One region of the Cupriavidus sp. 207A1 genome, then DNA from elsewhere that is predicted to be linked to it. Evidence: predicted binding sites of a transcription regulator. Region 1 holds the regulator's gene; the other holds the start of a gene.
What was found. Region 1 encodes LexA, which represses DNA repair genes until DNA is damaged. Its sites were predicted from a motif close to ACTGTATNNNNATACAGT; they were not measured.

Region 1 (14,418 bases):
TTCGGCCGACGAAGCGAAGGTGGTTGAAGACGTTACCGCCAAGCGCGATGCATTGTTCAAGCAGGGCGTGGCGCCGATGATCGCCGCGCTGCATGCCGGCGATCGCGACGGCGTAATGAAGGCAGTGCTGGAAACCATTCCGCAGCTCGATATCGCCTTCACCGCCGTCAACACCGAGCTGAACAAGCTGCAGGTGGCCAGCGCAAAACAGGTCTACGAGGCCTCGCAGCAGCGCTACCGCAACCTGTTCACGCTGTCCGTGTGCGTGCTGGCAGCGGGGCTGGTGTTCAGCACGGTGGTTGCATGGCGCCTGCGCCGCTCGATCGTGCAGCCGCTGGATACGGCGATTGCGCGCTTCGAAAGGATTGCCGGTGGCGACCTGAGCGTTGCCGCTGCAGGTGGCGAACGGGCCGGCGCAGCGCTGGCCGACGAAGCCGCGCGCAGCGAGACCGCGCGCATGCTCGGCATGCTCGGCCGGATGCAGGCCAGCCTGGTTGCCATGGTGGGCGATGTGCGCGGCGGTGCCGATTCGATCGCCGCGGCCAGCAAGCAGATTGCCAGCGGCAACGCGGACCTGTCGCAGCGCACCGAGCAGCAGGCGGCGTCGCTGGAGGAAACCGCTTCGAGCATGGAAGAACTGACCAGCACCGTGCGCCAGAATGCGGACAGCGCGCGCGAGGCGCGCGCGCTCGCCAGCGATGCCGCGACCCTGGCCGGGCGCGGCAGCGATGCGGTGCTGCGCGTGGTCAATACCATGCAGTCGATCGACGCCAGCTCTGGCAAGATCGTCGACATCATCGACGTGATCGAGAAGATCGCGTTCCAGACCAATATCCTGGCGCTGAACGCAGCGGTGGAAGCCGCGCGTGCCGGCGAGCATGGCCGCGGCTTTGCCGTGGTGGCGGGCGACGTGCGCGACCTGGCGCAGCGCTGCGCCGGCGCATCCAAGGAGATCCGCGCGCTGATCGGCGCCTCGGTGGCCAATGTGCGCGAGGGCTCGGGGCTGGTCGATGAGGCCGGGCGCGCGATGCAGGACATCGTCGACGCGGTGCAGCGTGTCAGCGCCATCATCGGCGATATCAGCGCGGCGTCGGACGAGCAGTCCAACGGCATCGAGCAGGTCAACGTGGCGGTGTCGCAGATGGACAGCATGACGCAGCAGAATGCGGCGCTGGTCGAGCAGGCCGCCGCGGCCGCGGCATCGCTGGAAGAGCAGGCGCAGCGGCTTACCTCGCTGGTGGCGACGTTCCGGCTGGCCTGAACGGGCAGGGCGCATGCATGCCGGCATGCGCCGCAAGCTGCCCACGCGCGTGCGCTTGCCAAGATGACTGGCGTAAAATTGCAAGTTGCATTGGAGGAGTACGACATGACTGAATTCGTCACGACCGAGGTCCGCGGTGGCATCGGATACCTGACGCTGAACCGCCCGCAGGCGCTCAACGCGCTGTCGCTGGACATGATCCGCGCCATCACGCAGGCGCTGCGGGACTGGGCCGCAGCGCCCGAGGTGGCTGCCGTGGTGGTGGCCGGTGCCGGTGGCAAGGCGTTCTGCGCCGGGGGCGACATCCGCTACTTCCATCAGGCGGCGCATGCGGGCGATCCGCTGCTCGACCAGTTTTTCGTTGAGGAATACGCGCTCAATTTCCTGATCCACCGTTACGCCAAGCCCTATATCGCCCTGATGGACGGCGTGGTGATGGGCGGCGGCATGGGCATCTCGCAGGGCGCGCGCCTGCGGCTGGTCACCGATCGCACCAAGATGGCCATGCCCGAAACCAATATCGGCCTGTTCCCGGATGTGGGCGGCGGCTGGTTCCTCGCGCGCACACCCGGACGCATCGGCGAATACCTGGGCCTGACCGGCACCCTGATCCACGCCGCCGACGCCTTGTATGCCGGCCTGGCCGACGCCTACCTGCCGGGAAACCGTCTGGCGGAACTGGTCGATTCGCTGCGCGCGCAGCAGTTCGCCAGCGGCGATGCGGTGCTGGCGCATATCGAAACCTTCACCACCGCGCACCGCGCCGATTGCGTGCCCGCGCAGAGCACGCTGGCCGGGTTGTCGGAGCAGATCGACACGCTGTTCGCGGGCAACACCGCGCAGGACATTGTTGCCGCCGTCAGCGACACGCCAGGAGACTGGGCCGCGCAGACCGCCGCCATGCTGCGCAGCCGTTCGCCGCTGATGCTGTGCGTGACGCTGGAGCAGATCCGCCGCGCGCGCAGCATGTCGCTGGAAGACGAGCTGCGCATGGAGCTGGACATGATGTACTACGTGTTCCGCAAGGGCGACGGCGTCGAAGGCATCCGCGCGCTGGCGGTCGACAAGGACCACAAGCCGCGCTGGCAATACGCGCGGCTCGACGAAGTCAGCCGCGAGAAGGCGCTGTCGTTCTTCGACAGCCCGTGGCGCCAGGAGGAGCACCCGCTGGCGGCACTGGGCAAGCCTGCGTGACCTCGCTGCACGGAACGCGCCGGCGCCGACTCGGGTAGAGTGACGGGCAGGGTCTGGCGCCCGCGCACGGCGATGCCGCGCGCGGGCGCCGCCTGTGCCAATCCGTCCACACCGTCAAAGGAGCCGCAATGAGTGATCCTCGTGATGTCGTTGTACTGGTGGGAAGCCTGCGCAAGGAGTCATACAACCGCAAGCTGGCCAAGGCGCTGATCGCGCTGGCGCCGCCGCAGCTCAGGCCGGAAATCGTCGAGATCGGCAACCTGGAGCTGTACAACCAGGACCTCGACGACAAGCCGACCCAGGCCTGGACCGCGTTCCGCGACCGCATCCGTCGCGCCGACGCCGTGCTGTTCGTGACCCCTGAATACAACCGTTCGGTGCCGGCGCCACTGAAGAACGCCATCGACGTGGGCTCGCGCCCCTATGGCAGCAGCGTCTGGGACGGCAAGCCCGGCGCCATCATCAGCGCATCGCCGGGCGCCATCGGCGGCTTCGGCGCCAACCACCATCTGCGCCAGTCGCTGGTGTTTCTGAATATCCCCATCTTGCAGCAACCGGAGGCGTATATCAGCGGCGTGGACAAGCTGTTCGACGAGCAGGGCGGGATTGCCAACGAGTCGACCAGGGGCTTCCTGGGCAAATTCATGACGTCGTTTGCGGCCTGGATCGAACGGAACGCGCCGCGCTGAGGAGGCGCGCAGCGTCAGCTTTCGACGCCGTGCCCGAAAAGCAAAACGGCGCCTGAAGCAGGCGCCGTTTTGCAGGGATCTGGGGTGGCTGATGGGACTCGAACCCACGACGACAGGAATCACAATCCTGGACTCTACCAACTGAGCTACAGCCACCGTAGAGGTCATCAGCGAAGCGCTGATCGACGAAAAACAAGATTATACAAACAGATTTTCGAGATGGCTAGTATCCCGCACAAAAAATTTTGAGGGGCATCGCTCAGGAACGGGACGGGCTCCACTTGGCCTCGAGCAGCACCGCCTGCTTGATCGCGGCGATGGTCTCGGCCTCGGTATCGAACTGGCCCAGCAGCCGGCGCGACTTGCCGTTCAGCACGGCTTCCTGCAACGCTTTGCCCGCGGCTTCCGAGGTGCCGGGGTGCCAGCAGTAGCGCGCGGTCCATTTGCCATCCTGGAGTTGTTCGGCCACCCAGATCACCCTGAAGTCTTCATAGACCACGCCGAACGGCGCTTCTTTTTCCACGTTGTCTTTGTCCATGCTGCCTCCCCTGCCGGCACGGTCCGCATACCGTGCCTGATTTCGCCTGGGGAGCGTGCGGAAATCGTATCACGGGTCCTGGGTGAGTTCCGGACCATGTCCGCCAGCCAAATATGCTGCGCACAGCCCCTACCTCTGCAGGGTTCATGCGGCACGTGCCCGAAGCGATACTCGAGTCCGAGGGACATTGACCCCCCTCGACCTTCCCGTCAGGCGGCCCGCCCCAGGGGCCGCCTGCCTCTTTTTCCTTCCACTGCTTTCCTTCGCCCTGCAGCCGACGTTTTCATGCCGCACCACGCCTGCGATGGAACCTCTCGGTCACGCGTGAGCCCAACCGAAGTTATCGACGCAGGGAACAGGCCATGCAGAACAAGTGTAGATGGACGGCGAGGATTCTTGCGGTGGCGGCACTGACGGCCTTGCTGGGCGGGTGCGCCGCGGGCGGCGGCACCGATGGCAGGGAATCGAGCATCACGACTTACGGCACGCTGGACATCGGTATCAGCCATACGCGATAGCCACGGCGATGCATCTCCTGCGCAATCTATTTTGCGTGACCGATGGAACGCTTGTCCGGAAGGCCGGTCAAATCGGTCGTCCAGGTGGTGCCGGGCGAGCGCGCAAAAAAAGAGTCCGCAGCGCGGACTCTTAACTTTAGCGATCTCAAATGCCCTGAAGGCCGTTGCACTGTAACTGCCAGGCGGGCAAAGCACCATTCGGGTAAACGAAGAGCGATGTCGCAAGCGCGAGATCGCCGACGAAAAAAAAGCCCGCCGGAGCGGGCTAATAATCAGTTGAAGAAAGCCCTGTATTCGAGGGCAGGCACAGTGTAAGAAAGTGCCCTGCCTCAGCGAATTAGGGGAATCCCTTTCCGGACGCCGGTTTCCGGGCGATCGGGCATCTCATGTGCGGCGCGCGGAACCCGCGCGCCGCCATGCATATTTTCACGATTCGAAGTTAGAGCGCAGCCTCGGCACGGCACCCGCCCGTGCGCGCTTACGCGGCCAGCGGCTCTTGTGCGTGCGGCCGCAGATGCATGCGCGCTTCTTCGAACAGCGCATCGACGTCGGTCCGCGTGCGCGCCGCATGCATGCGCTTCGCATCGGACAGCACGCGGCGCCAGCCACGTCCGCCGGCGATGCCGCGATGCAGCCCGAGCATGTGCCGTGTCACGGCACCCATATATCCGCCTTGCTCAACGAAGTCGCCGATATAACGCTGCATCGCCAGTTCGACCTCGAGCCGCGACGGCACTGCCGCATTGGTATCGCCATAAAAGCGCGCGTCCATTTCCGCAAGGATGTACGGCTGGTGATATGCCTCGCGTCCGATCATGACGCCATCGACGTGCTGCAGATGAGCGGCGATTTCGTCATGGCTGACGATGCCGCCGTTGATCAGGATCTCGAGCTCCGGGAATTCGCGCTTGAGTTGGTATGCCACCTCATAGCGCAGCGGCGGAATCTCGCGGTTTTCCTTCGGGCTCAGGCCCTTCAGGATCGCATTGCGCGCATGGACGATAAACGTGCCGCAACCCGCCTGCGCCACCTTGCCGACAAAATCGCGGACGAAATCGTAGTGCTCCATCTTGTCGATGCCGATGCGATGCTTCACGGTTACCGGGATCTCCACCGCATCGCGCATCGCCTTCACGCAGTCCGCCACCAGTTCCGGTTCCGCCATCAGGCAGGCGCCGAAGGCGCCGCGCTGCACGCGCTCGGACGGGCAACCGCAGTTAAGGTTGATTTCGGCGTAGCCCCACTGCTGGCCAAGCTTCGCCGCCATGGCGAGATCGGCCGGCTCGCTGCCACCCAGTTGCAGCGCGACTGGATGCTCGGCCGCATCGAAGTCGAGGTGGCGCGGCACGTCGCCATGCAGCAGCGCGCCGGTGGTCACCATCTCGGTATACAGCCAGGTGTGGCGGCTGAGTTGGCGATGGAACATGCGGCAATGACGGTCGGTCCAGTCCATCATCGGCGCAACCGAAATGCGGCGGGGATTTACGTTCATGGAATACGGCAATTGGGTGCGGGCCGGACACGGCGGCGTCGGCAGGCCCCTGAGACTGGCGCGGTGGCATATGCAGGTCACTGCACCCCGGCCGAGGCCAGGCGCGGGTGGGCCAGCGAAAACACGTGAGTATAGGGTACCGCGCCAAGCTTTGCTGCGCCACGATATAAGCGGAGCATAGCGTGGGTCGTGGTGGGGGAATTGCGCCGATCGCTGTGGCGTAACGCTTTGATACAGCGGCCAGTGACGCCGGTTGCTATGCTGGCCGCAATTTCGCCCCTGCTATTTCCCATGCTCCGGACATCCGCCGCCGCTGTCTCCTTGTTACTGTGCTTGATGGCGCCATCGCTGGCGCAGGCCGATGATCGCGATTATCCCGGTGGCTATCGCCATGGCGGCGGCGAATACAAGGAGAAGTTCCGTAGCGGCGGTTGCGAAGTGGAGCGCGAGCAGAAGCGCGATGGCGAATACAAGGAAGAGCGCAAGTGCAAGGGCGGGCCGCGCGGTTACGAGCAGAAGCAGAAATACCGCGAAGGCCCTTGCCTGATCGAGCGCGAATGGAAGCGCGACGGGGAATTCGAAGAGAAGATCGAGTGCAAGCGCTGGTAACTGGTAAGCGCCTTGCCATGCCTAAGGCCGTTGCCGGCCAATGGCAAAGATCGAGATGGCGTGCGCCCCGCGTGCAGGTTAAAATCCGCACCCGGCGCCCACAATACCGGCACGTCCAAGGGCGCCGTTTTGCATTCCCCGGGGGTGGTATGTTGGTTCGAACGGCACTGATTGGCGCAGCGATGGCAACCATGGTGGCAGGGTGTGCCACTGGCACTTCGGAGAAGGACGTCCGCGCTCGCCCGCCGATGCGGTTGTTTACGCCGGTCAAGATGGCGGAAGTCGCGAAATGCCTGCGCAACAATCTGGGCGATGAAGCTACGCTGGTCCAGTTGCCGGCAAAAAACCAGACCGAGATCCGTATCGGCCAGAGCGCGTCAAGCGGTGAATATCAATACGCCTACCTGATCTCTCTGACGGCACAGGCCGATGGCACGGCGCTGGAACTACGCAAGACCGATACCTGGTTTCCCCAGCTGACGCCGACGGAACTCGAGGCCGAAGCCAAGGCGTGCGCGCGTAGCTGAGCGGGACAGAGCGCCGGCGACGCGGCAAGCGTCTGGCGATATCAGTCAGGCGGCCAGCTTTTCGGTGGTTTCAAGTTCCAGCATGCGGCAGATGGCCGCCATGCTGCCCACCATGGTACGGCGCTGCGTACCCTGGTAGACACGTACACCCTTGCTCTGGCGAAACGGCACGGGCTTGACCGGACGACGGGCGGCGACGTGGTGGATTTGCGGCATGGTGGCACCTCTTTTTAGGCAAAGCGGGGTCAACACCCGGCGAGCCGGGCGGCGTCTGCAAAGCAATGGAAGCGGGTGGGCCCGCGCAGGCAAAGCGCCCGCGATGGTGCCCGGCTAGAAGCCGGAAGAGCGGATCAGCCCGACGGCGATGCCTTCCAGCGAGAACTCTTCACCGGGCTCGACGATGATGTTGGTGAAGTCCGGGTTCTCGGCGATCAGTTCGATATGGCCACCGCGCCGCTGCAGGCGCTTGACGGTGACGTCGTCGCCCAGTCGCGCCACCACGATCTTGCCGTTGGCGGCCTCGCTGGCGCGGCGCACGGCGAGCAGGTCCCCGTCGAGGATGCCGGCGTCGCGCATGCTTAGCCCGCGCACGCGCAGCAGGTAATCCGGTCGCTCATCGAAGACCGAGGCATCCACCTGGTACTGGCGGTCGATATGTTCGGCGGCCAGGATGGGGCTGCCGGCTGCGACGCGGCCCACCAGCGGCAGCGTCAGCTGCAATACGCCGGCCATTGGCAACGAGAATTGGTCCGGCAGCTCCGAATCGCTGCGTGAGACCTTCAGGCGGATGCCACGCGACGCGCCCGGCGTCAGTTCGATCACGCCTTTGCGGGCCAGCGCCCGCAAATGTTCTTCGGCGGCATTGGGCGAGGAGAAACCGAACTCTGCTGCGATCTCGGCGCGGGTGGGGGGGAAGCCGGTACGGCGGATCGTGTTGCGGATCAGATCGAAAATCTGCTGCTGCCGGGGTGTCAGGGTCGCCATGGGATCGCCGTTCCGTGCAGGGCCGCTGGTGTGGATGACGGAGGCTCTGGTCCGTCCATCCAGCATCCGGCGGGCCGGGCACTGTATGTTTAAACAGTATGCTGTGATTTTATACAGTATCGGCGTCAGTGCAAGCAGAATTTTGAGGCGTGTCGCATGGACGCTGGTCAAGGCGCCTGATGCGGGCTCCGCCAAGGCGTGTCCGCCCGCTACAATCGCCTTTCCTTTATCCAGAACTAAATCGTTGCGCGCTCCCATGACCCAATTGCCTCGCATCGTCGTATTGGCCACTGGCGGCACCATCGCCGGCGCCGCCGGCAGCGCCGCCAGCAGCGCCCGCTACCAGGCGGCGACCGTGCCGGTGTCCTCATTGCTGGCTGCGGTGCCGCCCCTGCAGTCGGTGGCCCGCATCCAGGCCGAGCAGGTGGCGCAGGTCGACAGCAAGGACATGACCTTCGCGCTGTGGCAAACACTGGCGGCGCGGGTCGGGCACTGGTCGGCGCAGCCTGACGTTGCGGGCATCGTGATCACGCACGGCACCGACACGCTGGAAGAAACCGCGATGGCGCTGCACCTGACGCAATCGTGTCCGGTGCCAGTGGTCCTGACCGCCGCGATGCGTCCGTCGACGTCGTTGTCGGCCGACGGGCCGCTGAACCTGCTGGATGCGGTGCGCGTCGCCGCCCATCCGGATGCGCGCGGCAAGGGTGTGCTGGCGGTGCTGAACCAGCAGATCCACGCGGCACGGGACGTGGCCAAGGCGCATACGTCGGCGGTCGATGCCTTTGTCTCGCCGTGCGGGCCGCTGGGGTTCGTGCAGGACGACTACGTGCGCTTTGCCCGGGCGCCCCGGGCGGCTGCGCCCATCGGGCCGATGCCGGCGGCGTGGCCGGTGGTGGAGATCTTGGCAAGCTACGCGCAGCCGGGCAGGGCGGTGGTGGATGCGCTGGTGCGGGCCGGCGTCGCCGGCCTGGTTGTGGCCGCGACCGGCAATGGCTCGATCCACGAGGTGCTGGCAGCTGCCCTTGCCGATGCCGCGGCGGCCGGGGTGGCGGTGGTGCGCAGCTCGCGCACCGGTGCGGGGCATGTGGCGATCCCGCCGCAGCCTAGCCCTGCCGATGGTGTGTTCGTGTCAGCTGCCGACCTCAATCCCTATAAGGCGCGCGTGTTGCTGGCGCTGGCCCTGGCGGCGGATGCCGGGCTGGCGCGCGACCCGGCGCGGCTGCAGTCGGTCTTTGCCAGCGCCTGATTTGCCCGTGAAATCAGCGGCTTGCGTTGTTGATGCAGGGCGGGCTATAATTTAAGGCTATTCAACCTTGCCACACCGGACTCGTGACGCCCGGGTGGCTAATCCCAAAAGGAGCGTCAATGCGTCATTACGAAATCGTCTTCATCGTCCACCCGGACCAGAGCGAACAAGTGCCGGCCATGATCGAGCGCTACAAGCAGCTCGTGACCTCGCAGAACGGCAACGTTCACCGCGTGGAAGACTGGGGCCGTCGCCAGATGGCTTACATGATCCAGAAGCTGGCCAAGGCTCACTACGTTTGCCTGAACATCGAATGCGGCAAGGAAACCCTGGCTGAACTGGAACACGCGTTCAAGTTCAACGACGCCGTCCTGCGCCACCTGATCGTGCAGACCAAGAAGGCCGAGACCGCACCTTCGCCGATGATGAAGGAAGTGCAGCGCGAAGAAGCCCGCAAGGCCGCGCAAACGACCACCGAAGGCCAGGCCGCCTGAGTGCGGACTGCGGTGCGCGCCGTGGCTGACAGCGTCGGCCGGGGCACGAGCGGAAACCGCAACGATTGCAACCAGCAAGAGGCCCCGCGTTGAACCAGCTTCGGCTTGCCGCCACCCTGGCGGAACGCGATGCCCTGCGCTATACCCCGGCCGGGGTCCCCGTCGTGAACTGCATCCTGCAGTACAGCGGCGAGGCCGTCGAGGCACAGACGCCGCGGCAGGTCGAGTTTGCAATCGCTGCGATGGGGATCGGCCAGGTTGGCCAGCGTCTGGAGCGGCTTCCGCTCGGCACGCTGCTCGACTGCGAAGGTTTCCTGGCGCGCAAGCACCGCAACAGCAAGGCTCTCGTCTTTCACATCACTGGATGTAAAGCATTCGAAAAGGATTGAATCATGGCATTCGTCAAACGTGACAACAAGAACAAGAAGCGCTTCCAGCAACAGAACCCGCTGTTCAAGCGCAAGCGCTTCTGCCGCTTCACCGTGGCTGGCGTCGAACAGATCGACTACAAGGATCTGGACACCCTGAAGGACTTCATCGGCGACAACGGCAAGATCACGCCGGCCCGCCTGACCGGTACCAAGGCTCACTATCAGCGTCAGCTGGATACGGCCATCAAGCGCGCGCGTTTCCTCGCGCTGATGCCGTACACCGACCTGCACAAGAACTGATCAGGCCCCAGGGTCCGTCAAGGAGAGAACACGATGCAAATCATTCTGCTGGAAAAAGTCGTCAACCTGGGCAACCTGGGTGACATCGTCAAGGTGAAGGACGGTTACGCCCGTAACTTTCTGATCCCGGGCAAGAAGGCCCGCCGCGCCACGCAAAGCGCGATCGCCGAATTCGAAGTCAAGCGCGCCGAGCTGGAAAAGGCCGCTGCCGAGAAGCTGACCGCCGCGCAAGCCGAAGGCGAGAAGCTGAACGGCCTGAACGTCCAGATCACCCAGAAGTCGGGTGTGGACGGCCGCCTGTTCGGTTCGGTGACCAACGCCGACATCGCTGAAGCCCTGGCTGGCCAAGGCTACAAGCTGGAAAAGGCGCAGGTTCGTCTGCCGAACGGTCCGCTGAAGACGGTTGGCGACCATCCGGTCAGCGTTGCGCTGCACACGGACGTCGTGGTCGACGTGACCGTGTCGGTGGTGGGCGAGAGCGTCTAAGGACGCGCCGCTCCGGCCGGCGCACCGCGCCGGCCAAAGCCCCGCAAGCATTGCAAGAAGGCAGGAGCCCCGGCTCCTGCCTTTTTTGTTGCCCGGTTGCCAGGCGGCGCCGGACGGCGCTATTGCCAAATGTCCGGCGAAGTGTGTCCACCCGCCGTTATAATCCCTCCCCATGAACGCGCCCGTCGCCGACCCCCAACTCGATAACCTCAAGGTTCCGCCGCACTCCATCGAAGCCGAGCAATCGGTGCTCGGTGGCCTGCTGCTGGACAATGCCGCCTGGGACCGCATCGCGGACTTCCTTTCCGAGGCGGACTTCTACCGGTTCGACCACCGGATGATCTTTCAGAGCATCGCCCGGTTGATCTCGGCGACCAAGCCGGCCGACGTGATCACGGTCTACGAGATGCTGCAGGTGGCCGGCAAGGCCGAAGAGGTGGGCGGGCTGGCGTACCTGAACTCGCTGGCGCAGAACACCCCCAGCGCGGCCAATATCCGCCGCTACGCGGAAATCGTGCGCGAGCGCTCGGTGCTGCGCAAGCTGGTGACGGTGGCAGACGATATCGCCTCGGCCGCATTCGCCCCCAAGGGGCGCGAGGTGCGCGAACTGCTCGACGAGGCCGAATCCAAGGTCTTCGCGATTGCCGAAGAGGGCTCGCGCGGGCAGAAAGGCTTCCAGGAAATCCAGCCGCTGCTGACCCAGGTGGTGGAGCGCATCGACGAGCTGTATCACCGCGATTCGACCACCGACGTCACCGGCGTGCCGACCGGCTTTATCGACCTGGACAAGATGACCAGCGGCATGCAGCCGGGCGACCTGATCATCGTTGCCGGCCGCCCGTCGATGGGCAAGACCGCGTTCTCGCTGAACATCGGCGAGCACGTGGCGGTGGAGCAGGGCCTGCCGGTGGCGGTGTTCTCGATGGAAATGGCGGGCACGCAGCTGGCCATGCGTATGCTGGGCTCGGTCGGCCGGCTCGACCAGCACCGGTTGCGCACCGGGCGCCTGCTCGACGAGGACTGGCCGCGGCTGACGCACGCGATCCAGCGCATGAACGACACCCAGCTGTTCATCGACGAAACCCCGGCGCTGAACCCGATGGAACTGCGCGCCCGTTCGCGGCGCCTGGCGCGCCAGTGCGGGCAGCTGGGGCTGATCATCATCGACTACCTTCAGCTGATGTCGGGCTCCGGCGGCGGCGAGAACCGCGCCACTGAGATTTCAGAAATTTCGCGTTCCCTGAAAGGCCTCGCGAAGGAGCTGAATTGCCCGGTGATCGCGCTGTCGCAGCTGAACCGCAGCCTGGAACAGCGCCCCAACAAGCGCCCGGTGATGTCGGACCTGCGCGAATCGGGCGCTATCGAACAGGATGCCGACGTGATCCTGTTCATCTACCGCGACGAAGTCTATAACGCCGACTCGCAGGACAAGGGCACCGCCGAAATCATCATCGGCAAGCAGCGTAACGGCCCGATCGGCACCGTGCGCCTGACCTTCCTCGGCCAGTTCACGAAGTTCGACAACTTCAGCGGCGGCCCGGCCTTCTTCGACAACGACACCTGACGAAGTCAAGCGGGTCGGCCATTTGCCGTGCCTGCCCGTCTCGTTTGTGCCAAATACGCGGGCAATGTCCCGCTAACCCTGTAAAATATTGCGCTTTGATGACAGCCGCCATCCGCGGCGGTCATGCTCGCGTCCGCTTAATCCCGCAACACCATCCGCAGCGATACCACGCTGCCACAAGGAACATTCCATGTTCGGCCGATTCATGCCCACCGAGGGCAAGTTCTTCGAATATTTCAACCAGCACGCCGACTGCGCGGTGACCGCCGCGCATGAACTGCAGGCCCTGGTCAACGACCTGCCCAACGCCGAGGCCCATGCCCGGCGCGTCCAGGCCACCGAAAAGAAGGCCGACCGGATCACGCACGACACCATCGACCTGCTGCACAAGACCTTCATCACGCCGCTGGACCGCGACGAGATCCACAAGCTCATCACGACCATGGACGACATCCTGGACCTGATGGAAGACGTGGCCGAGACCATCTCGCTGTATGACGTGACCAACCTGACCGACGAGGCGCTGCGCCTGGCCGCGATCTGCGTGCAGTGCTGCGACCAGGTCAAGATCGCGGTGGGCCTGCTCGAGGACATGGGCAACGCCAGCACCATCCTGAAGACCGCGCAGCAGATCGACCAGCTGGAATCCGAGGCCGACCGCGTGATGCGCTCGGCGATGTCCAAGCTGTTCCGCGACGAGACCGACGTCAAGCGCCTGATCAAGCTGAAGGCGATCTACGAGCAGCTCGAGACGATCACCGACAAGTGCGAGGACGTCGCCAACATCATCGAAGGCATCGTCCTGGAAAACGCCTGAGGCGGCAATCGGCATGCAGACCATACAAATGAGCCTGTGGGTGATCGCCTTGCTGGTGGCGCTGGCACTGCTGTTCGACTTCATGAACGGCTTCCACGACGCGGCCAACTCGATCGCGACGGTGGTGTCCACGGGCGTGCTCAAGCCGCACCATGCGGTGGCGATGGCGGCGATGTGCAACGTCGTCGCGATCTTCGTGTTCCACCTGAAGGTGGCGGCCACGGTCGGCACCGGCACCATCCAGGGCGGGGTGGTCGACCACTATGTCATCTTCGGCGCGCTGGTCGGGGCGATCGCGTGGAACGTCATCACCTGGTACTACGGCATTCCGTCGTCGTCGTCGCACGCGCTGATCGGCGGGCTGGTCGGTGCCGCGGTGGCCAAGGCCGGCACCGGCGCGCTGGTGGCCAGCGGCCTGCTGAAGACGGTGGCGTTCATCCTGGTGTCGCCGTTCCTCGGCTTCCTGCTGGGGTCGCTGATGATGGTCATCGTCGGCTGGACCTTCTTCCGCACGCCGCCATCGCGCGTCGACCGCTGGTTCCGGCGGCTGCAGCTGGTCTCGGCTTCGCTGTACAGCCTGGGCCATGGCGGCAATGATGCGCAGAAGACCATCGGCATCATCTGGATGCTGCTGATCGCCAGCGGCCACGTGCTCGCCGGCGATCCGCCGCCGACCTGGGTGATCGTCAGCTGCTACGTGGCCATCGGCATGGGCACGCTGTTCGGCGGTTGGCGCATCGTGCGCACCATGGGCCAGAAGATCACCAAGCTCAAGCCGGTGGGCGGCTTCTGCGCCGAGACCGGCGGTGCGCTGACGCTGTTCTTTGCCTCGGCGCTGGGCGTGCCGGTGTCGACCACGCATACCATCACCGGCGCCATCGTCGGGGTCGGCTCGTCGCAGAAGATGTCGGCGGTGCGCTGGGGCGTGGCCGGCAATATCGTCTGGGCCTGGGTGCTGACGATTCCGGCCTCGGCCTTCATGGCGGCGATCGCATGGTGGATCGGGCGCCATATCCTGTAACGCGGCATCGGACGCTCATGCAAAAAGCCAGGCACATGCCTGGCTTTTTTGTTTGTCGACGCCAGCCTCTCAGCGGTTGGCGAAGGCGGCGATGGGATCGTCGTCGTCGGGCAGCGGGGCAGGTTCCGGCACCAGGGGCGCAGGGGCGGGCGCGGGCACCGGTGTCGCCGGTGCCGGCGGCAGGTTGACCGCACCGGCCACCACGCGCCGCGCGCCGTTGTAGCGCGAGGCCCAGTAGGGCTTGCCCATGTCCTCCAGCCGCACGGTGCCGCCGGACGATGGCGCATGGACAAAGCGGTTCTGG
Region 2 (14,418 bases), on a different contig from region 1:
GCCACCGTCGCCTGCACCGTGCGCACCGAGACCCGCGGCCAGACCGGCGTGGAGATGGAGGCACTGACCGGCGTGCAGGTCGCGCTGCTGACGATCTACGACATGTGCAAGGCGGTGGACCGCGGCATGGTGATCGGCAATGTGAAGCTGCTGGAAAAGCATGGCGGCAAGTCCGGGGATTGGGTAGCGGCGGGTTGATCGCTCTGCTCGCGACACAGCGTACGTGACGTGTGCAGTACGCCGGGCCAGGGCGGACGTTGCCTCGTCTTACGCCATCTTCCTTCCCTGGTAATAAAGGTAACGCCGCATTTCCACACGCGCCGTCCCCACCATCCGCGCGCGACAATTTGGTATTCAATATGATTGCGGGCCGCCAGGGATTGCGGCCGGCTGACCCTGTCCGCGACGCGCGCGGGGATGAGGTGGACACCATGAACGGGCGCATGCTCTGCCAGATCGCCCTGGCACTCGCGGCCACGGCCGCCAGCGGCGCTGCCCTCGCCGGGCGGGCCGATCTCCACGATGCCGCCTGGCATGGCGGCGATCTGCGCGACGGCATGGTGAAGACGCGCACCAGCGTAGGCGTGGGCATCTATCTCGGGCCCGGCGCGTTCTACGGCGGCTATCCCTACGGCTACCCCGCACCGTACTACTACCCGCCCGCCGCAGTCGCGGTGCCCGCGGCGCCGCCAGAATACATCGAGCAAGGCCCGAACGGCCCGGTGCCCGCCCCCGGCCCGGACGGCGTCATGCCGCAGCAGGGCTGGTGGTACCACTGCAGCCAGCCCGAAGGCTACTACCCTTACGTCGCATCCTGCCCTGGCGGCTGGCAACGCGTGCCGGCACAGCCGCCCGCCAATTCCTGACACGGGGTGACACCATGCATGCCCTGACCCGCGCCACGCTGGCCGTGGCCACCCTCGCCCTCGGCGCCTGCGCCGTGCTGCCCTCCGGACCCAGCGTGATGGCACTGCCCGGCACCGGCAAGAACTTCGACCAGTTCCGCGCCGACGACTACAACTGCCGGCAGTTCGCCTTGGGGCGCGTCGGCGGCGTGTCTTCGGCCCAGGCGGCCAACAATGCCGCGCTCGGCAGCGCGGTGGTCGGCACTGCGCTGGGCGCTGCCGCGGGGGCGGCCTTCGACGGCGGGTCGGGAGCGGCAGTGGGTGCAGGCGTCGGCCTGCTCACGGGTGCCGCGGTCGGTGCCGGCAATGCGCAATACGCCGGCTATGGCACGCAGCAGCAGTACGACGCCGCCTACGTGCAGTGCATGTACGCCAGCGGCAATCGCGTGCCCGTGCCGGGGCGCGTGGCCGCCGTCCCGGCGCCGGCGCCGCGGTACTACTATCCGCCGCCCCCGCCGCCGGTCTACTACAGCCCGTACCCGTACTACTAGGTCAGTCCCGGCCCAGTTCGGCAAGCCGCCGCGAGCGGTCGAGCACCCAGCCGCAGAACGCCTGCGGGCGCGCTTCCGCCTTGACGCCGCGGCACGCCTGCGCGATCGTCGCGTACTGCGCGGCCTCGTCGCCAAGGTAGTACCAGCGCAGGCGCTCCATCCACTGCCGGCCTTGCGCGGCATCGCCCGTCAGCGCCAGCAGCCATGCCGTGCGCGCGATCATGGTAGGGGTCGGCAGCAGGTGCACCGCCGCGACATGCGCAGGCAACAGTGACGCGGCATTCTCCGGCGTGATCGCGGCCTGCCCCGCCGCATCGGCCTGCGCATGCTGGCGGAACCAGAAGCGGGGCATCGGCAGCGCCTGGCGGCCTTCGCTGCCGGCATACTCGCGCGCTTCCGCACGCCGATAGTCCTGCCACATGGTGCCCAGCACCACCGCGGCCACCGCGACAAACGCCAGCGCCAGCCCCCGCGCCACCGGCAACGGCACCCGCCAGCGCCCGAAGCCCGACGGCTCCAGCCACCCCAGCATGAAGCAGAACGGCAGGAAGAAATACAGGTAATGCAGCGGGTATTCCAGCATCGAATGCGCGCACAGCATCGCCAGCCAGGTCAGCACCAGCACCGTCTGCCTGCGCTCTTCCGGATCGCCATGCCACAAGCGCACCCGCACTACCCGCCACAGCCACGCCAGCAAAATCACGGCGACGCCAACGGTGCCGACGACCCCGGTCTTCGCCAGCAGGTCGAGAATCGCGTTGTGGGCGTGCAGGGACATCTCGACCTTCACGCCCACCTGTTCCAGCTGCTGGAATTGCGCCCAGCCGAACTCGCCCCAGCCGACGCCGAACCACGGATGGGCGCGGAACATCGCCATGGCGTGCGCCCACAGCGCGCCGCGCGCGGAGATCTGGTCTTCGGCTTCAAGCTGGGCGATGGTGTCGAACAGGCGCCAGTCGAAGGCCTGCCCTGCCGCCTTGATCGTGGGTTGCAGTATCAAGAGCATCGCCACCATGGCAACGGCAGCGACGACCAGTCCAACCGGGCGCTGCATCGGATCCGGACCGCGGCGCTCGCCTCGCGCCAGCCATGCCGCAATCATCGCGTAGCACGCGGCAAGGCCCACATGCAACACGCCGGTACGCGAGCCGGACAGCACGATGCCGCTTTCCAGCAGGGCCACCGCGGCCAGCCACATCGGGAAACGCAAGCGGCCGCGCGAGGCCAGCCACACTGACGCGACCAGTGCCAGGCCGTGTACGGTGGCCTGGTGGTTGGGCTGGTTCAGGTTGCCCCAGAGGCGGCGGTTGGTGTCGTAGAAGTAGGTGGAGACGAGGCCGAAGGAGCGGGGTTCGAGGTGGAAGAGCTGGACCCATTGGGTGACGGTCCCGAGCAGGCCGGCGATCAACGCCGCAATGGCAAGGGCGTCCGCAGAATCCGACGTGCTGCCTTGGGTGCGGCGGTACCACCATGCAGCAGATGCCACAGTGGCGCCGAGCAGCAACGTGAGGACAGTCATCAGGCGGCTGCCGGAAACGTCGGCGTGGCCATGGATCGCAAAGATCAGGCTGACGACAACAAGCCAGAGAAATAGCAGCGAGATGAGCGGCAGCGATGCGAAAGCAACGTCAGTCGAGGTCCCCAGCCGGCGAATCGCTTGAACCACGACGGCAGCAACCGCGACCATGCCGCACAGCGCGGCCGCCCATTCGCCATAGAACGTGGCAAGCGGCAGCGTGTGCCGGGAGACCAGCAGCGGGATGACGATTGCTGCGACGAGAACAGCCGACGAGAAGTTTGGCCGGGAAGGCGGCATTGCGGCGCCTGGGTTGGGAAAAGGCGCATGATAGCTTGGGCGCCAGGCAAAGAAAAAGCGCCCGAAGGCGCTTTTTCATTCGTTCGCAGAACGATTAGGTACGGCAGCTAACCGGTGAGACGTTACCCGGGAGAGTCGCAGCTGCTGCGGGCGCCGGGCCAGGAGCGGGCAGAGTAGAGGCCGCCTTTGCCGCCGAAAAGCACTCCCAATCCACAGAGCCACCAGCCGGCGGAGTACCGGCTACAAGCGCAGCGCCGCCGGAAGACGGCACCAGTACGAGTGTACCGTTGCCCGCACGGGCAGCATAAGTAATGGTAACTTGACCGTTCGCCGCAATTGCAATGCCCGTAACGTTTTGCGTGGCGGCAGGAGCAGCCCAACCGTTTGCAAGTGCGACACCGTTCGCGGCATTCTCGGTAACAGAAGTCTTTGCTGAATCAGCCAGCGTCAAACCTTCGGTAACGCGAGCGCGAATCACGTAGTCTTGGTAAGCGGGAATCGCAATCGCCGCCAGGATACCAATGATCGCCACCACGATCATCAGTTCGATCAGCGTAAAGCCCTTCTGGACGCGGCGGCCCAGCTTCTTCAGTTGTTGTACCCGTTGCATGATTTGACCCCTCGAAGAGATTTTGGTTAAGCGTTGCACGTCTTCGGTTCGTGACGCGGGGACGATTGAGCAGCAAGTGTGCCAGGCACATCCCCCATCGGTAGGGGGTGAAAAACGACAAATTTCGTCACCCGTCGGGGTGATGCTTGCCGGTTGCGCCAAAAATTGTCACCCTGGACCGCTACCACACGCAAGCGCGACAAAAAGTGCGATCACTCACATGAGTTAGTGGGCATGGGCACCGACACACCTGGCGCAGCCCCCAATGAAAAAGGGCGGCCCGCTGGCCGCCCCTTCGCGCATGCGCTGGTTGCCGTTAAGCCGTCTGTGCCGACCGGCGGCTCAGCAGCTTGCCGATGATCACGACCAGGATCGCGCCGGCGGCGCCGAAGACCAGGTGGGCGTGCGGCACGTGGATTTCGAACCAGGCGGCGTCGACCGGGTCGCTGACCAGCATTTCGCCGGCGAGATAGCCGAGCAGCGCGGCGCCCAGCACGATGATGACGGGGAAGCGCTCCATCACCTTGAGCAGGATGGTGCTGCCGAACACGATCAGGGGGATCGACAGCCCCAGGCCGACGATCAGCAGCAGCAGCTGGCTGCCTTCCGGGCCCTTTTGCGCGGCGGCGGCCACGGCGACCACGTTGTCCAGCGACATCACCAGGTCGGCGATCAGGATGGTGCGGATCGCGGCCCAGATATTGTCCTTGGCGTCATGGCCGTCTTCGTCGTCCTCGCCGGTCAGCAACTGCACGCCGATATAGACCAGCAGCACGGCGCCGATGATCTTCAGGTACGGCAGGCTCAGCAGCTTGACCGCGGCCACGGTCAGCACCACGCGCATGATGATGGCGGCGGCGCTGCCCCAGAAGATGGCCTTCTTCTGCTGGGCCGGCGGCAGGTTGCGCGAGGCGAGTGCGATCACCACCGCGTTGTCGCCGGACAGGACGATATTGGTCAGGATGATCGATCCCAACGCAATCCAGAAAGTGGTGGAAGACAGCAGTTCCACGGGGAGGCTCCTCGAGTTCTATGTGATGGCGCGCCTCGTCATCTGACGGGATTTCGGATGTCTGAAGGCGCAGACATGACTGTTTACCCGACCAACCTTTCGATTAGATTTCAATCTTGTAATGTTCGGGGTCATCAAGGCCCCTGAATCACTTCCGCGGAAAAGACAATGCCCCCGCCGAAGCGGGGGCATTGAGGGAACGGTCGATCCCGCTGTCGCGGGAAAGTCGGCCAGGGCTTACAGCATTGCCTTCAGCAGGCGGCCCATTTCGGACGGGTTCTTGGTCACCTTGATACCGCAGGCTTCCATGATTTCCAGCTTGGCCTGGGCGGTGTCGGCACCGCCCGAGATCAGCGCGCCGGCGTGGCCCATGCGCTTGCCCGGAGGCGCGGTCACGCCAGCGATGAAGCCGACCACCGGCTTCTTCATGTTGTCCTTGATCCAGTTGGCCGCATTGGCTTCGTCCGGACCGCCGATCTCACCGATCATGACCACGGCGTCCGTTTCCGGATCGTCGTTGAACATCTGCATCACGTCGATGTGCTTCAGGCCGTTGATGGGGTCGCCACCGATGCCGACAGCCGACGACTGGCCCAGGCCCAGCGCGGTCAGCTGGCCCACGGCTTCGTACGTCAGGGTGCCCGAGCGCGACACCACGCCGATGCGACCCTTCTTGTGGATGTGGCCCGGCATGATGCCGATCTTGATTTCGTCCGGCGTGATCAGGCCCGGGCAGTTCGGTCCCAGCAGCAGGGTCTTCTTGTTCTCGCGGCGCATGCGGTCCTTTACTTCCATCATGTCGCGCACGGGGATACCTTCGGTGATGCAGACCACCAGGTCCAGGTCGGCGTCAACGGCTTCCCAGATCGCGGCAGCGGCGCCTGCGGGCGGCACGTAGATGACCGACACGGTGGCGCCGGTCTGGGCCTTGGCGTCCTTGACGCTGGCGTAGATGGGAATGCCTTCGAAGTCTTCGCCGGCCTTCTTCGGGTTCACGCCGGCGACGAACGCGTTCTTGCCGTTGGCGTAGTCACGGCAGCCACGGGTGTGGAACTGGCCGGTCTTGCCGGTGATGCCCTGGGTGATGACCTTGGTGTCTTTGTTGATCAGAATCGACATGCTTTCGTCCTTTGCTTGACTCGGGCAGCGCGGGCAAAGGCCACGCGCGCTGCCGAAGTTCGCTTGTATTGGGTAACGGCGCCTCGGCTTACTTGCCGGCGGCGGCAGCCACGACCTTCTGGGCGGCTTCTTCCATCGTGTCGGCCGAGATGATCGGCAGGCCCGAGTCAGCCAGCATCTTGCGGCCCAGCTCTTCGTTGGTGCCCTTCATGCGCACGACCAGCGGCACGTTCAGCGACACTGCCTTCGAGGCCGAGATCACGCCTTCGGCGATCACGTCGCAACGCATGATGCCGCCGAAGATGTTGACCAGGATGGCCTGCACGTTCTTGTTGCTCAGCATCAGCTTGAAAGCTTCGGTCACCTTCTCGGTGGTGGCACCGCCGCCCACGTCGAGGAAGTTGGCCGGCTCGCCGCCGAACAGCTTGATGGTGTCCATGGTTGCCATGGCCAGGCCGGCGCCGTTCACCAGGCAGCCGATGTTGCCGTCCAGCGAGATATAGGCCAGGTCGAACTTCGAGGCTTCGATTTCGTTGGCGTCTTCTTCATCCAGGTCGCGGTAGGCGACGATTTCCGGATGGCGGAACAGCGCGTTCGAGTCGAAGTTGAACTTGGCGTCGAGCGCGATCACCTTGCCGTCGCCGGTCAGGATCAGCGGGTTGATTTCGGCCAGCGAAGCGTCGGTTTCGTAGAACGCCTTGTACAGGCCTTGCAGGGCCTGGCGGGCTTGCGCCACGCTCGCGTCGGGCACGCCGATCTTGCGGGCGATGTCGTCGGCGTCAGCGTCGGTCAGGCCGGTCGACGGCTCGACGATCAGGGTGTGGATCTTTTCCGGGCTGTGGGCAGCGACTTCCTCGATGTCCATGCCGCCTTCGCTCGACGCCATCAGGGCGATCTTCTGCGACACGCGGTCCACCACCAGCGAAACGTACAGTTCCTTCTTGATGTCGGCGCCTTCTTCGATCAGCAGGCGGTTGACCTTCTTGCCTTCCGGACCGGTCTGGTGCGTGACCAGCTGCATGCCCAGGATGTTGGACGCGTAGGTCTTGACCTCGTCCATGCTCTTGGCAACCTTGACGCCGCCGCCCTTGCCGCGGCCACCCGCGTGGATCTGCGCCTTGACAACCCACACCGGGCCGCCGAGTTGTTCTGCGGCCTTCAGGGCCTCGTCAACCGAGAACGCGGGGATGCCGCGCGGAACCGGCACATTGTATTTGCGCAGGATTTCCTTGCCTTGATACTCATGGATATTCATGCGTGTTTCCTTTCGGGTAGGCGTAAAAGGTAGAAGGGAAGAATCTGAAAGAAGACGAACTCTCTCGTCGGGCTGGCCGATCCTGAGAATCAGCCGGAGGTGCCGGTCGGCCGGTCGGCCGGGACAGCGTCGTTGCCGTCGATTGCGTGACCACCGCGGTCGCCATTGGCCGCGGGCTGCTGCACCTGAGGCGCGGATGCGACGGCAGGCGCGGCCTCGGCCCTTGCCTTGGGCGTCGGCTGGTGACCATACCAGCGCGGGTAAAACTGACGAACCACCTCGCCGTCGAAACGCAGGGCGTGGCAGCCGTTCAACTGATAGGGCGGCTCCGGATTCGGATCGTCCTCGCCGTTGTCGCGGATACTGATGACCTCGCCGGCAAAGGCCTGGATCGCGGTGCTCGGCAGCACCCCGGCGGCTTCGGTCAGGTGCGAGCAGCCGTGCATGCCGCCCAGGCGCTCGCGCACCGCCTTGCGAAAGCCCTTGCGCAGGTTCAGCCCGATCAGCTTGCGGTAAGCCGGGCCGATCGTGTCGCAGTGGGATGGGTACGGCACCCAGTCCGAGCAGGCCTCGGCATCCAGCACCGTCATTTCCTCGTCGATCGTGATGCGCAGCCACAGGTCGTGCAGCGGCTGGCCTTGCGGGCGGATACGGTCGCCGGCCAGTTCGATGTCGCGGGGCTTGGTGTCGGTCAGGCGCACCTCGATGTCCCACAGGCCGTCCTCTCTCTGGTACGCCTCGGCCGCAATGGCACGGCGGTGACGCAGGGAGCGGTTGACGGGCTGGGACAGAGGCATGGCCAGGCTAGGGATACGGAAGATACGGAAGCTACGGAGAATCCGGGGGGCTGGGGCACCGTGGTGCCGCGGCGCCGACGCGGCACCGAATAACCCGGGGAGTTTAACATGGCATGCCGCGTTGGCCGGGAACATCCTTGTGCGGCGACTGTCGCGCCCGGATTGTCGGCCGACCATGGCGCCGCGGCAGGGCGGGCGGCCTTGCCGCAATGCACCAGCAGGCACCGGCTCGCGGCCCCGACAAGAACCGCGGGCCGGCATGGCGCGATGACGCAACGCAGCGAAATACACATGACGGCAGCGCAGGTACTTCCCGAGGCTGCCTCGTCACTCGGCTCAGTCCACGTCGCCGTAGTCCTCGTCCGCGCCCTGGATGATCTTGCCGACCACCGCGCGCGAAAAGCCGCGTGCCACCATGAAGCGGATCTGCTTGGCCCGCGCCTCGGGCGTGTCGGGCGGCGTACCGAAGCGCTTGCGCCAGACCTCGCGCGCGCGCTCGACCTCGGTGGCGCGCAGGCGCTCCTGCAATTCGCCCAGCTGCTCGCTGCCGAGCTTGTGGGTCTTGGCTTCCTGCATCACGCGCGCGGTACCGTAGCGGGCGCCGCGGCGATGCACCAGGCTGTCGGCAAAGCGCTGGTTCGACAGCCAGTTCTCGCGCTCCAGCGCGTCCAGCAGTTGTTCCAGCTGCTCGGGCGACTCGGCATGCGGCGCCAGCTTGCGCGCGAGCTCGGCGCGGCTGTGCTCGCGGCGCGACAGGTAGCCGACGGCGCGCGCCTTCAGCGACAGCGGGGGACGGGTTGCCATGGGTGACCGGGATCAGCGGTTAACAGAAAGAACGGGCGCCGCGGGCCAAGCAAAAAGGCCGGGGCATCGGCGATGCCCCGGCCTTCCGGATGGCGCAGCGGCCGCCGGCGCGGTCAGTCTTCGACCGTTGCCGCGGCGGCTGCAGCGGTGGGGTTCATGGCCACCACGCCCAGTGCCGCGCGCACCTTGTTTTCGATTTCGGCGGCAATGTCGGGGTTCTCGCGCAGGTATTCGCGGGCGTTGTCCTTGCCCTGGCCGATCTTGTCGCCGTTGTAGCTGTACCAGGCGCCGGACTTCTCGACGATCTTGGCATCCACGCCCAGGTCGATGATCTCACCCTGGCGCGAGATGCCCTGGCCGTAGAGGATGTCGAAGAAGGCCTCGCGGAACGGCGGCGATACCTTGTTCTTGACCACCTTGACCTTGGTCTCGTTGCCGATCACGTCGTCGCCCTTCTTGATCGAGCCGATGCGGCGGATGTCCAGGCGCACCGAGGCGTAGAACTTCAGCGCATTGCCGCCGGTGGTGGTTTCGGGCGAGCCGAACATCACGCCGATCTTCATGCGGATCTGGTTGATGAAGATCACCAGGCAGTTGGTGCGCTTGATGGTGCCGGTCAGCTTGCGCAGCGCCTGGCTCATCAGGCGGGCCTGCAGGCCGGGCAGCGAATCGCCCATTTCGCCTTCGATTTCGGCCTTGGGCACCAGTGCGGCAACCGAGTCGATGATGATCAGGTCGATCGAGCCCGAGCGCACCAGCGCGTCGGTGATTTCCAGGGCCTGCTCGCCGGTGTCGGGCTGCGAGATCAGCAGGTCGCCGACATTGACGCCGAGCTTGGAGGCGTAGTTGACGTCCAGCGCGTGCTCGGCGTCGATAAAGGCGCAGGTGCCGCCCAGCTTCTGCATTTCGGCCACCACCTGCAGCGTCAGCGTGGTCTTGCCCGAGGATTCCGGCCCGTAGATCTCGACCACGCGGCCGCGCGGCAGGCCACCGACGCCAAGTGCGATGTCCAGGCCGAGCGAACCGGTGGAAACCACCTGGATGTCCTTTTCGACCTCGCCGTCGCCCAGGCGCATGATCGAGCCCTTGCCGAACTGCTTCTCGATCTGGGAGAGCGCGGCGGCAAGCGCCTTCTGCTTCTCGGCGCTCACGCCGGCACCTGCCTTCTTGTCGTCCATGGTCGTCCTTGAATCAAATGGTGTATAAATAGGCCGCATGTGGCGCGGCACCGGCATTTGCCGGCATCAGCGCCGGCCCGGCTGTCTGCGCGGCCGCACTCCAGGGGGTCTCCCCGGGCGGCCCCAGCGGAACGTGCGGGTACTGTATAAAAAAACAGTATGCTTGGCAAGCCCCTTCGCGCCCCCGTGCCCGTTGCGCACCGGTGCCGGCTATGCCGGCCAGGGTGGAGACAACCATGCGCATTCTGATCGCCGAAGACGACGACGTGCTGGCCGACGGCCTGACCCGTTCGCTACGCCACTCTGGCTACGCCGTCGACCATGTCGCCAATGGCCTGGAAGCGGATTCGGCGCTGTCGACCCAGACCTTCGACCTGCTGATCCTCGACCTGGGCCTGCCGCGCATGTCCGGGCTGGAGGTGCTCAAGCGGCTGCGCGCGCGCGGCGCGATGCTGCCGGTGCTGATCCTGACCGCCGCCGACAGCGTCGACGAGCGCGTCAAGGGCCTGGACCTCGGCGCCGACGACTACATGGCCAAGCCCTTCGCCCTGTCCGAGCTGGAAGCGCGCGTGCGCGCGCTGGTGCGGCGCGGCGCCGGCGGCGGCGCCACGCTGATGCGCCACGGGCCGCTGGCCTACGACCAGGTCGGGCGCATCGCCTACCTCAACGACCAGATGCTGGAGCTGTCCGCGCGCGAGATCGGCCTGCTGGAGATCCTGCTTACGCGCAGCGGCCGCCTGGTGTCGAAGGAACAGCTGGTGGACCACCTGTGCGAATGGGGCGAGGAAGTCAGCAACAACGCCATCGAGGTCTATGTGCACCGCCTGCGCAAGAAGATCGAGGTCGGCGGCATCCGCATCGCCACCGTGCGCGGGCTGGGCTACTGCCTGGAAAAATTCCAGCCGGCGGTGGCCGCGCCGCACTGATTCCATCACCGCAGGCCGCGTGACCGACCTGAGCGCAATCTCGCCCACATGAGCCTGCTGCGACTGCCCTGGCGGCGCGTGCCGCGCGCCGCGCCCCCTCCTCCTTCCACGGACGCCACCGACCAGGACCTGGCCGACGCGCTGCCGCACCTGGAGGAAAGCACCGCCCATCCCGCGCCGCGCTCGCTGTTCGGCGAGATCCTGGACTGGATGCTGGCGCCGCTGCTGCTGCTCTGGCCGATGAGCATCGCGGTGACCTACCTGGTGGCCAAGTCGATTGCCAACGGTCCCTTCGACCGCGCGCTCGAAGCCAGCGCCATCGTGCTGTCGCAGCAGGTGCGCGAGGTCAATGGCCGGGTCACGCTGCAGCTGCCGTTGTCGGCGCGCGAGATCCTGCGTGCCGACGAGACCGACAACATCTACTACCAGGTGGTCGGCAAGCGCGGCGAGTACATCGCCGGCGACCAGGACCTGCCGCTGCCTTCCGAGGAAGACCAGGGCCACGCCGGGCTGGTGTCGCTGCGCGATGACCGCGTGGCCGGCAACGACGTGCGCGTGGCCTACACCTATATCGAGCTGAAGCAGGTCAGCGGCACCCAGCCGGTGCTGGTGCAGGTGGCCGAGACCCTGGACAAGCGCGCGCGGCTGGCCAACGAGATCATCAAGGGCGTGATCCTGCCGCAGTTCGTGATCCTGCCGCTGGCGGTGGTGCTGGTGTGGTTCGGGCTGTCGCGCGGACTGGCGCCGCTGACCGCGATCCAGCAGCGCATCCGCGCGCGCAATCCGGGCGATACCAGCCCCATCGACGAACGCGCCGCGCCGCAGGAGATCACGCCGCTGGTGGGCTCGTTCAACGACCTGCTGGCGCGGCTGGACCAGTCGGTGCAGACCCAGAAGCGCTTTATCGCCGATGCCGCGCACCAGATGAAGACGCCGCTGGCGGGCCTGCGCATGCAGGCCGAACTGGCCCAGCGCGAGCAGTCGCCGGAAGAACTGCGGCGCTCGCTGGCGCAGATCGCGGGCAGCTCGGAACGCACCGCGCACCTGGTCACGCAGCTGCTGTCGCTGGCGCGCATGGAAAACCTGGCCGGCACCGGCGGCATGGCCGCGCTGGACCTGGCAGCGCTGGCGCGCGAGGTGGTCAAGGACTGGCTGCCGCAGGCATGGGCGCGCGACATCGACCTGGGCCTCGATGCCGACGACCATCCGGTGATGGTCCAGGGCAACCGCCTGATGCTGACCGAGATGCTGAACAACCTGCTCGACAACGCCATCCGCTACACGCCGCGCGGCGGCCGCGCCACGGTGCGGGTCAGCGCCGACGCCTTCGAACCGTTTGCCTACCTCGACGTGGAAGACACCGGCCCGGGCATTGCGCCGTCGGAGCGCGAGCGCGTGATGGAGCGCTTCTACCGCGTGCTCGGCACCAACACCGAAGGCAGCGGCCTGGGCCTGGCGATCGTGCGCGAGATCGTGCAGCAGCACGGCGGCGACGTCCAGATCTCGGACCACGTCTACCAGCAATCGCCACGGCTGGCCGGCGCGCACTTCCGCGTGACGTTGCGCCGCCCCGAAAACTTTCCGTCCGCATGAACGACACCCCTGCCCCCGGCAGCGCCGACGCTCGCCATCGCCTTGCCTGGCATCGCAACCTGCGCTGGATCTGCGGCCTGCTCGCGGTCTGGTTCACGGTCACCTTCGTGGTGGCGTGGTTTGCACGCGACCTGCGCTTCAATTTCTTCGGCTGGCCGTTCTCGTTCTGGGTCGGCGCACAGGGCGCGCTGGTGGTCTATGTGCTGATGGCCGCGCTCTATGCCTGGCGCATGAACCATGACGATGCCGAAGCCGTCAGCGCCGAGCCGCCGCCGGCGGCAATGCCATCGCAAGGCGCCTCGCGCGGACCCGGCGCGGATGCTGCATAGCCGCACGCCCGCAACGCGCATAACCATGCGGAGCGCATGCGCCGAGGACCCGCAGCGCAGCATCCACAGCCCCGTGCGCGCCTAGCGTATACCCCGACGTTTTTTGCTGGCGGCGCGCCGGAATCTGTCAGAACGCAGTAAGTTTCGCCACCCACAATCCTCTGCAACTCTGGGCATAGCGGCCAGCCGCGCGGCGCTTTCCGCGCGCCACGCCCGCCCCGGGATCCATTCCAGACGGAGGAGACAAATGGCAAACGTGCAAAACGTTGCGGTGCCCGGAGGGGGCGCGCAGAACGCACCGATGACTGCCGAAGAGCGCAAGGTGATCTTTGCCTCGTCGCTGGGCACGGTGTTCGAGTGGTACGACTTTTACCTGTATGGCTCGCTGGCGGCAATCATCGCCAAGCAGTTCTTTGCCGGGCTGGATCCGACCTCGGCCTTCATCTTCGCGCTGCTCGCGTTTGCCGCCGGCTTTATCGTGCGGCCGTTCGGCGCGCTGGTGTTCGGCCGGCTCGGCGACATGATCGGGCGCAAGTACACCTTCCTGGTGACGATCCTGATCATGGGCGTGTCGACCTTCATCGTCGGCCTGCTGCCCGGCTACGCCACCATCGGCTGGGCCGCGCCGATCATCCTGATCGCGCTGCGCATGCTGCAGGGCCTGGCGCTCGGCGGCGAGTACGGCGGCGCCGCCACCTACGTGGCCGAACACGCCCCGCACGGCAAGCGCGGTGCGTACACCTCGTGGATCCAGACCACCGCCACGCTGGGCCTGTTCCTGTCGCTGATCGTGATCCTGCTGTGCCGCGAGGCGACCGGTCCGAACTTCGAGGTCTGGGGCTGGCGCATCCCGTTCCTGCTTTCGATCCTGCTGCTGGGCGTGTCCGTCTATATCCGGCTGTCGATGAACGAATCGCCGGCGTTCCAGCGCATGAAGGCCGAGGGCAAGACCTCCAAGGCACCGCTGACCGAATCGTTCGGCCAGTGGCGCAACCTGAAGATCGTGATCCTGGCGCTGCTGGGCCTGACCGCCGGCCAGGCCGTGGTCTGGTACACCGGCCAGTTCTACGCGCTGTTCTTCCTGACCCAGGTGCTCAAGGTCGATGCCAAGACGGCCAACCTGCTGATCGCCGGCGCACTGGTGATCGGCACGCCGTTCTTCATCTTCTTCGGCGCGCTGTCGGACAAGATCGGCCGCAAGTGGATCATCATGGCGGGCTGCGCGCTGGCCGTGCTGACCTACTTCCCGCTGTTCAAGGCCCTGACCCACTACGCCAACCCGGCGCTGGAGCGCGCCCAGCAAAGCGCCCAGATCGTGGTGACGGCGGATCCGAAGCAGTGCTCGTTCCAGGGCAGCCCGATCGCCCGCGAGATCGACTTCCGCAGCTCGTGCGACATCGCCAAGCGTACCCTGGCGCAGGCTTCGGCCAGCTATGAAGTGGTCGAGGCACCGGCCGGCACCGTGGCCACCGTCAAGATCGGCGACAAGGAGATCAAGGCCTTCGATGCCAAGCTGGTGAACGGCCACAGCTTCGACGACGCCAGCAAGCAGCAGATCGCGGCGTTCAAGAAGGAGGTGGGCA

Region 2: recA (recombinase RecA) is a predicted target of LexA. The motif match lies at 10,129-10,146, and genes of this name have one in related genera.

The regions. Positions count from the first base shown of each region.
Region 1 is NZ_JBYOJO010000003.1:262,790-277,207, forward strand. It holds gene AC3FMM_RS06825 (methyl-accepting chemotaxis protein) at 1-1,261, shown strand, start outside; gene AC3FMM_RS06830 (enoyl-CoA hydratase/isomerase family protein) at 1,367-2,455, shown strand; gene AC3FMM_RS06835 (NADPH-dependent FMN reductase) at 2,584-3,144, shown strand; tRNA gene AC3FMM_RS06840 (tRNA-His) at 3,225-3,300, opposite strand; gene AC3FMM_RS06845 (hypothetical protein) at 3,404-3,682, opposite strand; gene AC3FMM_RS06850 (hypothetical protein) at 4,045-4,200, shown strand; gene dusA (tRNA dihydrouridine(20/20a) synthase DusA) at 4,679-5,692, opposite strand; gene AC3FMM_RS06860 (hypothetical protein) at 5,951-6,301, shown strand; gene AC3FMM_RS06865 (hypothetical protein) at 6,484-6,828, shown strand; gene AC3FMM_RS06870 (hypothetical protein) at 6,874-7,044, opposite strand; gene lexA (transcriptional repressor LexA) at 7,159-7,812, opposite strand; gene AC3FMM_RS06880 (asparaginase) at 8,069-9,061, shown strand; gene rpsF (30S ribosomal protein S6) at 9,181-9,555, shown strand; gene priB (primosomal replication protein N) at 9,645-9,944, shown strand; gene rpsR (30S ribosomal protein S18) at 9,948-10,226, shown strand; gene rplI (50S ribosomal protein L9) at 10,260-10,712, shown strand; gene AC3FMM_RS06905 (replicative DNA helicase) at 10,885-12,276, shown strand; gene AC3FMM_RS06910 (DUF47 domain-containing protein) at 12,467-13,093, shown strand; gene AC3FMM_RS06915 (inorganic phosphate transporter) at 13,107-14,114, shown strand; gene AC3FMM_RS06920 (C40 family peptidase) at 14,184-14,418, opposite strand, start outside.
Region 2 is NZ_JBYOJO010000002.1:410,841-425,258, forward strand. It holds gene moaC (cyclic pyranopterin monophosphate synthase MoaC) at 1-198, shown strand, start outside; gene AC3FMM_RS04650 (hypothetical protein) at 432-866, shown strand; gene AC3FMM_RS04655 (hypothetical protein) at 881-1,396, shown strand; gene AC3FMM_RS04660 (PglL family O-oligosaccharyltransferase) at 1,398-3,212, opposite strand; gene AC3FMM_RS04665 (pilin) at 3,307-3,822, opposite strand; gene AC3FMM_RS04670 (TerC family protein) at 4,139-4,834, opposite strand; gene sucD (succinate--CoA ligase subunit alpha) at 5,072-5,953, opposite strand; gene sucC (ADP-forming succinate--CoA ligase subunit beta) at 6,042-7,208, opposite strand; gene AC3FMM_RS04685 (DUF2889 domain-containing protein) at 7,298-8,005, opposite strand; gene recX (recombination regulator RecX) at 8,342-8,809, opposite strand; gene recA (recombinase RecA) at 8,923-9,987, opposite strand; gene AC3FMM_RS04700 (response regulator) at 10,224-10,913, shown strand; gene AC3FMM_RS04705 (sensor histidine kinase) at 10,962-12,506, shown strand; gene AC3FMM_RS04710 (DUF4212 domain-containing protein) at 12,503-12,835, shown strand; gene AC3FMM_RS04715 (MFS transporter) at 13,083-14,418, shown strand, end outside.